DNA from 2 places in the Pseudomonas sp. CFBP 8772 genome. Region 2 is predicted to be linked to the other one. Evidence: riboswitches for the same ligand, from Rfam matches in the RefSeq annotation. Region 2 holds a riboswitch; the other holds the start of a gene.

Region 1 (4,139 bases), on a different contig from region 2:
GCATCAATGACGCTGACGTGTTCCGTTACACGGCAGCCACTGACAGCTACCGCACCGACACCCAGAGCTTCGTGGACCTGATTGACCGGTTCGCCAACAACAACGACAAAATCGACGTGTCGGCATTGGGCTACACGGGTTTCGGAGACGGCACCGGGACGACGCTGAAGATGGTCTATAACCACGATCTGGACCGCACCTACCTGAAGGATGTGGAAGCGGACGCTCAGGGCCATCGGTTCGAAATCGCCCTCACCGGCGACTGGACCCAGGACCTGGGCAATACTGAAATGATCTTTGCGCAGGCCGAGGAAGTGACCCTGGTGGGCATGACCAGCGAGGTTGCCCTCGGCTGACAGGCTGGGTGCATCGAGGGGAACGGCTGATGCGCGTTCCCCTCTTTCAACGCTTAGAGCCGGTGACCTGCATCGACCAACTCGTTATAGGACCTCAAGATCCGCATCGGTGCCGCCTTGGCTGACTCGTCCAACAGCGCGCCGTAGGCGTCGATCGCTTTCGAGGCCTCGACGAGTTGCACAGCAGACAGCGCGTCGTTTTCTTTCCCCAGTTCGGCATCAACAGGCCTCCGCCCTTGCGGTAGCACGGGGCACAGCGCATGATGCCGGACTACATTTTCCAGCACCGGTTTATCGATGGCCCACCATCCCGCCCCCTTTCCTTTCAACGAGGAAGAGCGTGTCCTCTCGCTCGAACACCTGGACGTGCTGGACAGTGCCAACGAGAAGGCATTCGACGACATCGTTCTATTGGCGACCACTTTGTGCGAGGCGCCCATTGCGCTGGTGTCGCTGGTCGATCGGGATCGTCAGTGGTTCAAAGCCTGCATCGGCCTTGAGGTGCAGGAAACCCACCGGGATCTGGCGTTCTGCGGCCACGCGATCCTGGACCCCGCGCAGGTGCTGGTCGTCGAAGATGCGGCCGTTGACCCTCGCTTCGCTTCCAGCCCGCTGGTGCTCGGTCCTCCCTATATTCGTTTCTACGCCGGTGCGCCCATTGTCACGGACAGCGGCGCGGCGCTGGGCACTGTCTGCGTGATCGACACACAACCCCGGCAACTGAGCGAACGCCATTCCCTTGCCTTGCAGGCACTGGCCCGGCAGGCCGCTGCCTTGCTCGAGGCCCGCTGGCTGGGCACGCAACGGGCGAAGCAACTGACGCAACTTCAGGACCAATTCAAACACGCCGAGCAGAACCAGAACGAAGTCACCCCGCTGCTGGATAACGCGAGGGGCATTTCATCTCTGGGAATGCTGACGGCGAGCATCGCCCATGACTTCAATAATTTGCTGCAGAGCGTGAGCGCTGCGTTTCAATTGATCCGCCTGCGCTCCCGACGGCCAGTGGACGTGGAGCGCTTCGCCGAAACCGGACTGCAAGCCGTTGAGCAAGGTCGGCAGTTGATCGGCTATTTGATGACCAGCGTGCGCGGTGACGGGCCTGAACTGATCTGCATCGATGTGACCGCTCGCCTTCACGGTGCGCAGTCGCTGATGCGTCATTCGATGAGCGAAACCATCGACCTCACGTTCGATCTCGCCGAATGGGGCTGGGGCGTTCTCTGTCTGGAAGCTCAACTCCATGCGGTCGTCATGAACCTGCTGGCCAATGCACGTGATGCCCTGAAGGGTAGCGGTCAGGTGCATCTGTCCACGCGCTGGGTGCATGTGGAGGATGATTTATCGCTGCAACAGGGCGACTACCTGGTCGTGAGCGTACGGGACAACGGTCCCGGCATGGCCCCTGAAATAGCAGGCCGCGTGTTCGAGCCTCTTTTCACGACCAAGGCGACCGGCCAGGGCACGGGGCTGGGGTTGGCGCAGGCAAAGGATTTTGCGATCAAGTCGGGCGGTGACGCGCGCATCGAAACGGCTCCCGGAGCGGGTACGACGGTGAGTCTGTATCTGAGAATCCTGGGCTGTATTGCGACGTCGGAAGCGGTTCAAGCCGTCTGATGATTCGCTGAACTGAACGTCACGCGTCGACATTTCTTTCACATTCACGCGGTATAGTGGCGGCCCTTGTTGGGGAGTAGCCTGCTCTGGACTCATTGTCACAGAGCGTTCGTGTCAACATTCTCGGCGGCCTGCCGTGGCACGAACACCTTCGGGTTGGCGAGACCAACGATGCATCCATGCCTAAAGTCGGGCGTGTGGTTGCGTCGTTGACTCACAGCCCGACTGGAACATAACCGTGAACCCGATTTCCCTCATCCTTCTTGCTTTGGCCATGTCCACGGACGCTTTCGCAGCGGCCATCGGTAAAGGCGCGAGCCTGCACAAGCCTCGTTTGATAGAAGCGCTGCGCACCGGCATTATCTTCGGTGTGATTGAAGGCATTACGCCCTTGATCGGCTGGCTGATCGGCCAGGCGGCCACGTCCTATGTCGAGAACTGGGATCACTGGATTGCCTTCACGCTCCTCTTGGTGCTCGGCGTGCACATGATCTACAACGGCCTCAAGCACGAAGAAGCCGAAGAAGAAAAGCCCAACCAGCACTCCTTCCTGATATTGGCCGTGACGGCCTTCGCCACCAGCATCGATGCGCTGGCCGTGGGCGTTGGCCTGGCGTTCGTCAACGTGAATATCCTGGTGGCCGCCGCCGCCATCGGTGTCGCGACAACGGTCATGGTCACCCTCGGCGTGATGCTGGGCCGCGTGCTGGGCACGGTGGTGGGCAAACGCGCTGAAATCATCGGCGGCATTGTGCTGATGCTGGTCGGCGCGACGATTCTTTACGAGCATTTGTCGGCGGCGTAAACGACGATATGAGCGCACATGAACCGTGCGCTTCAGCCGTCAAGCCAATGGTTCAATATCCCACGCCGCGCACCCCGCCGGATGCCCTGATGGATTCGCCGGTGACCCAATGGGAATCGCCGGAAGCCAGAAACACGGCCAGAGGGGCAATGTCCTCTGGCTCTCCAAAACGCCCCAGAGGTGTGCCCGCCAGTATTTTCTCTCCCAGCTCGCCCGCAAAGTGGCCGGCCGTTGCGGGTGTGTTGGTGTGGCCCGGCAGGATCGAATTGACCCGGATGCCCCGCGGCCCCAGTTCCCTGGCCAGCGCAAAGCTCAAGGTGTCGACCGCGCCCTTGGTGGCCGAGTAGACACTGGAGGCCAGGTAGGGGTCGGTGCTCAGGATCGAGCTGATGTTGATAATGCTTGCCCCAGGCGCCATCAGCTTGACTGCTTCTCGCACCGCAAGCAGGTAGCCGAGGACGTTCAGGTTGAATTGTGTGTGGAAGGCTTCTTCGGTGAGGTCGTCAATCATCTGAAACACTGCCACCCCTGCGTTATTGACCAGCACATCCAGCGTCCCGTACTGCTCGCGAACCGTGTCGAACAGGCGCGTGACCTCAGCCCCCTGACTCATGTCCGCTTGCACGGCGACGGCGGAGCCGCCCTGGGCGGTGATGTGAGTGACCACCGCCTCGGCGTCGGCCCTGCTGGAGGCATAGTTGATAATGACCGTTGCGCCCTGGGCGGCCAGCGCCTTGGCGATTCCGGCGCCGATACCTTTCGAGGCACCCGTGACTACCGCGATTTTTCCGTTGAGTTTCATACCGTGACCTTTTGAAATGAGGTGTTGTTGAGCGTCGTTACTGTCCGTGGTGAGCATCGGTCGTGAGCACCGGTCGTGAGCTCCGGACCTGGAACGAGCCGCGTGCCCCCAGTGTTCGGCCAACCACCGGGCTAGCGTTTGCCGGTTGTTCGCACATCCTTGCCTGATCTTCTCAAATGGCTTGCCAGGCACCGCGGTGTAGCCCACGGTGGGGTATGGAAAATCCAATCGCAGAACTGCGCCGCATCGTGATGAGCGCCCAAAACACCTGGACGGACACCGGTCTGCCCCGCGTTGCAATGGTCTGCGCCGAGGCCTGCGCAGATCAGGTCTACCAGCCGATGCTGCACCTGGTACTCCAGGGCACAAAAAGCCTGTCGATAGGCGATGAGGTTTTTCGCTACACCGCAGGCCATTATTTTCTGGTGCCGGTCGACGTGCCCGCCACGGGCCAGATTCACGCCGCAGCGGCCGATCAACCCTATCTGGCGGTCAGCCTGACCCTTGATCTGGATGTGATTGCGACGCTGCTGATGGAGGTGAACACGGCACCAGGGGC
Region 2 (4,139 bases):
ATTTCTCCTGCCGCTTCTGTCTTGATGGTCCGGGCGGCTACGGGCGAGGTCGAGGAGGGCGCGGAACGCGGGCGCGAAGTGGCGCGGGCACGTTGGGGGCTGACGCCGCCCTGGCTGACCGACATGTCGCGCACGCCGGCCCATGCTCGCGCTGAAACCGTAGCGGAGCAACCGATGTTCAAGCAGGCCTTTCGTGAACGACGCTGCCTGCTGCCGGCCAACGGCTTTTATGAGTGGCGTGGCAGCGTGCGCAAGCGGCCGTTCTGGCTGACGCCGGCGGAAGGATCGACGCTGTATTTCGCGGCGATCTGGGAAGCCTATCCCGTCGAAGGCCACACCTACCTGAGCGTTGCCGTGGTCACGCAGTCGGCCATGAACCAGCGTCGACCGTTGATTCTCGACGAAGAAGGGCAGCGCGCCTGGCTTGCTCCGGACTGCCCGCTGATCACCTTGCAGGCCTTGCTCGCCGCCCCGCAAACGCAACTGCGCGAACGGCCGCTGGCCAACTTGGTGAACGACCCGAAGCTCAACGCACCGGAATGCCTGACGCCGTTGTAATCCGCTCTGGCTCGGTTCAAATCGCTATTCCGTTATTTCGCTGCTGTTACACAGGCGCAATTTCCTTGCGGCTTTTAACATGGCAGACGGCTGGCATCTGGTGCTCAGCCTGCGTATTGCCTAGGATGGCGCGATTGTTTCAATGGAGATACGAGATGCGCAGGATTTTTGCTCTTTGTGGCGTGACGGCAGCGTTGCTGGTTGCCGGGTGTCAGGCGGTCAATACCACCACCGGCGATTCGGTGGGTGTCGAGCGCAAGCAATACATGTTCAGCATGCTGTCGACTGACGAAGTCAACCAGATGTACGCCCAGTCTTATCAACAGACGGTCAGTGAAGCGTCATCCAAAGGCGTGCTCGACAACAGCAGCGCCGAGGGCAAGCGCGTTCAGGCCATCGCCAAGCGACTGATCGCCCAGGCGCCGAAATTACGGCCCGACGCGGCGCAGTGGCAGTGGGACGTCAACCTGATCAAGAGCGACGAGCTGAACGCCAACTGCGGTCCTGGCGGCAAGATCATCGTGTACAGCGGCCTGATCAATACCCTGAAGCTCAGCGATGATGAACTGGCAGCGGTCATGGGCCACGAAATCGCTCACGCGCTGCGCGAACACGGTCGTGAAGCGATGTCCAAGGCCTACGGTGTGCAGATGGCCAAGCAGGGTGCCGGTGCCTTGTTGGGATTGGGGCAGGACAGTCTGGCGTTGGCCGACACCGTGGTCGATTACAGCCTGACGCTGCCGAACAGCCGCGCCAATGAAAACGAAGCGGATTTGCTGGGCCTCGAACTGGCGGCTCGCGCGGGTTACAACCCGAATGCCGCAATCACGCTGTGGCAGAAGATGGAAGCCCAAGGCGGCGCGTCGCAGCCGGAGTTCATGAGCACCCACCCGGCTTCGTCCAACCGGATCGCCTCGCTGCAGGCGGCGATTCCGAAAGTGATGCCGTTGTATCAGCAGGCGCCGAAGGGTTGATCAGCGCCTGACGCCGATAGGTGAGCTGGCGCGGCGTTTTTCGGAGCGGGTGCGTGCATGAAACGCTGTAGGAGTGAGCTTGCTCGCGATCCTCGAACGGTCGCCGCGTATCTGCGGAGCGATTGAAAAGCATCGCGAGCCAGCTCACTCCTGCAAGGGCATGGGGTCTGTGACTACACCCAGCCGCTGATCTGCATCGCCTTGTACACCGCAACGATCGCCAGAATGAAGAACGCCCCTGCTGCCAGACGACGGATCAGCGTCAGTGGCAGTTTCTCCGCAGCGAAATTCCCCGCCAGCACCACCGGCACATTGGCCAGCAACATGCCCAGCGTCGTGCCGAGGATCACCAGCCACAAGCTTGGGTATTGCGCCGCCAGCATGACGGTCGCGATCTGCGTCTTGTCGCCGATTTCTGCGATGAAGAACGCGATCAGCGTGGTCAGGAAGGGGCCGAACTTGCGACTGGTACTGGCTTCATCATCGTCCAGCTTGTCCGGAACCAGCGTCCACAGCGCCGTGGCGGTAAAGCTGGCGGCCAGGATCCAGTGCAGGACGGCGTCGGAGAGATAGCTGCTGAACCATGCGCCAACGGCACCGGCCGCAGCATGGTTGGCCAGCGTGGCTGCGACAATCCCTGCGATGATGGGCCAGGGTTTGCGGAAGCGAGCGGCAAGAACGAGCGCGAGGAGTTGGGTCTTGTCACCGATTTCAGCCAGTGCGACGACAGCGGTGGGGACCAACAGGGATTCCAGCATCAGGGTTTTCCTAAGGGGCGGGTCAACACGGCTATGACACGTACAACCTCCCCGCCCCGGGTCAGGATGTTCGTGTCATAGGTCTTGTCAAACCACCGATCCGTCTGAGCGGATCTGGGGTCGCACGCACCATGGTCTGAGGACCAAGTATGTTGATGCGTGCCGGACGAGCATGGCGCTCGTGGGAGACTACTCCCCTAGGACGGTGCGGATTCTGCCTAGCCGTTTGCCGTTCGGCAAGCGCTAATTATCACGCACGTTTCGCACGGTAAATCCGGAAACCCTGGCCCTCGGCCATGATCGCGCAAGGCCCCAGATGCGACTCGATGATCGGCTGATAGCGCAGGAAGCTATTGGCAACCAAGCGCAGTTCACCACCTTTTCTCAGATGTTCCCGCGCTTTTTTCAGCAGGTTCTCTGTCGCGGCGTAGTCGGTATGCACGCCGGTATGAAACGGCGGATTGGTCAGAATCGCGTCCAGGTCGTGCGGCGCGGCGTCGATTCCGTTGCCCGTCAGCACGTCGGCTTCGAGGCCATTGGCAGCCAGGGTCATGCGGCTGCTGGCAGTGGCGAACGCGTCGACATCCAGCATCGTCACTGTCGTTTCGGGGTAACGGCGTTTCACCGCCGCACCGAGAACGCCCGCGCCACAGCCGAAGTCCAGCAGATGGCCGGCGGGAAGCCGATCAATGTTCTCTAGCAGCAGAGCCGAACCCCGGTCCAGACGGCCGTGGCTGAACACGCCCGGCAGACTCACCACCTTCAACGCGCCGCCTTCGATTTCAATGTCGAAACGTTTGGCCAGGCTGTCGAGTTCAACGGCTGGCGGAGGCGTTTCGACGGTGACTTGCCAGAGCTGGCAATGACGCGCGCTGTCGAGCTTGCGCGTGCGTCCGAACGGGCTCAGCTGGCGGGCCGCGGCTTCGATGCCGCCGCGTTTTTCACCGACCAGAAACAGCTCACGTCCGGCCAGACGCGAAGCGAGCGCGTTGATGAGGTAATCGGCGAGGTCGCGGGCCTTGGGCAAAAACAGCACCGCCGCTTCAAAGGGTTCGGCCGGTGCTTCGGTGCCGAAGTGCACGCGCTCGGGAAACCGCGTACCGAGGGTGTCGAAGTCGCCAGCGTGCCAGCTCCAGCCACGTGCATTGGGCAGCGTGCTTAGCAGATCGTCGGCGGGGAGGCCGGTCAGCAACAAGGAGCCCTGAAACAAACCGGCCTGCCGGAGTAACACTTCACTGCGCGGGTCCATCGTCGGCTCCTTGAAAAAAAGGGCGAAGTTTAACAGGCCTGCCGCGCCGCGCACGTGCCCTGTGCGACGGAGTGGCGGGCCTGCAAAGCGCTGCGTGTCAGCTCACGACCCTGACCGGCTTGCCTTCATAGAACGCCAGAGCGTTTTCGTTGATCTGGCCGACGATGCGCTGCCGCGCTTCCTGGCTGCCCCATGCGCTGTGGGGCGTGATGATCAAGCGCGGAATATCGCCCGACAGCAGCGGATTGCCATTAACCGGGGGCTCGACCGTCAGCACGTCGGTGGCCGCGCCGCCGAGATGGCCGTTGCGCAGGGCATCGGCCAGTGCCTGCTCGTTGATCAAGCCGCCGCGCGCGGTGTTGACGATGAAGGCTTTGGGTTTCAGCAGGCTCAACTCGTGGGCGCCAATCATGTCCCGAGTGTGCTCGTTGAGCGGGCAGTGCAGGGTGAGGGCATCGACCTGGGGCAGCAGCTCATTCAGTGGCACGCGATCAGGGCGGGCAGGACGACCGGGAATCTGACCCGACAGCACGCGCATGCCGAAGGCTTCCGCCAGCTTCGCGACCGCACCGCCCAGTTCGCCATGGCCCAGTAGCCCCA

Evidence for each region. A riboswitch is a leader RNA that binds a small molecule or an ion and turns the genes downstream of it on or off. The one in region 2 is predicted to bind manganese.
Region 1: it holds a riboswitch for manganese, as region 2 does, so the genes downstream of both, mntP (manganese efflux pump MntP) here and IFT99_RS12245 (TMEM165/GDT1 family protein) in region 2, are expected to answer to the same signal.

The regions. Positions count from the first base shown of each region.
Region 1 is NZ_JACYUI010000001.1:658,475-662,613, reverse strand. Features, by position in the region: gene IFT99_RS02870 (calcium-binding protein) at 1-356, shown strand, start outside; gene IFT99_RS02865 (hypothetical protein) at 410-643, opposite strand; gene IFT99_RS02860 (ATP-binding protein) at 654-1,973, shown strand; yybP-ykoY riboswitch at 2,038-2,199, shown strand; gene mntP (manganese efflux pump MntP) at 2,212-2,778, shown strand; gene IFT99_RS02850 (glucose 1-dehydrogenase) at 2,831-3,580, opposite strand; gene IFT99_RS02845 (AraC family transcriptional regulator) at 3,796-4,139, shown strand, end outside.
Region 2 is NZ_JACYUI010000005.1:56,178-60,316, forward strand. Features, by position in the region: gene IFT99_RS12235 (SOS response-associated peptidase) at 1-558, shown strand, start outside; gene IFT99_RS12240 (M48 family metallopeptidase) at 714-1,532, shown strand; gene IFT99_RS12245 (TMEM165/GDT1 family protein) at 1,706-2,290, opposite strand; yybP-ykoY riboswitch at 2,380-2,500, opposite strand; gene IFT99_RS12250 (class I SAM-dependent methyltransferase) at 2,541-3,539, opposite strand; gene IFT99_RS12255 (2-hydroxyacid dehydrogenase) at 3,637-4,139, opposite strand, start outside.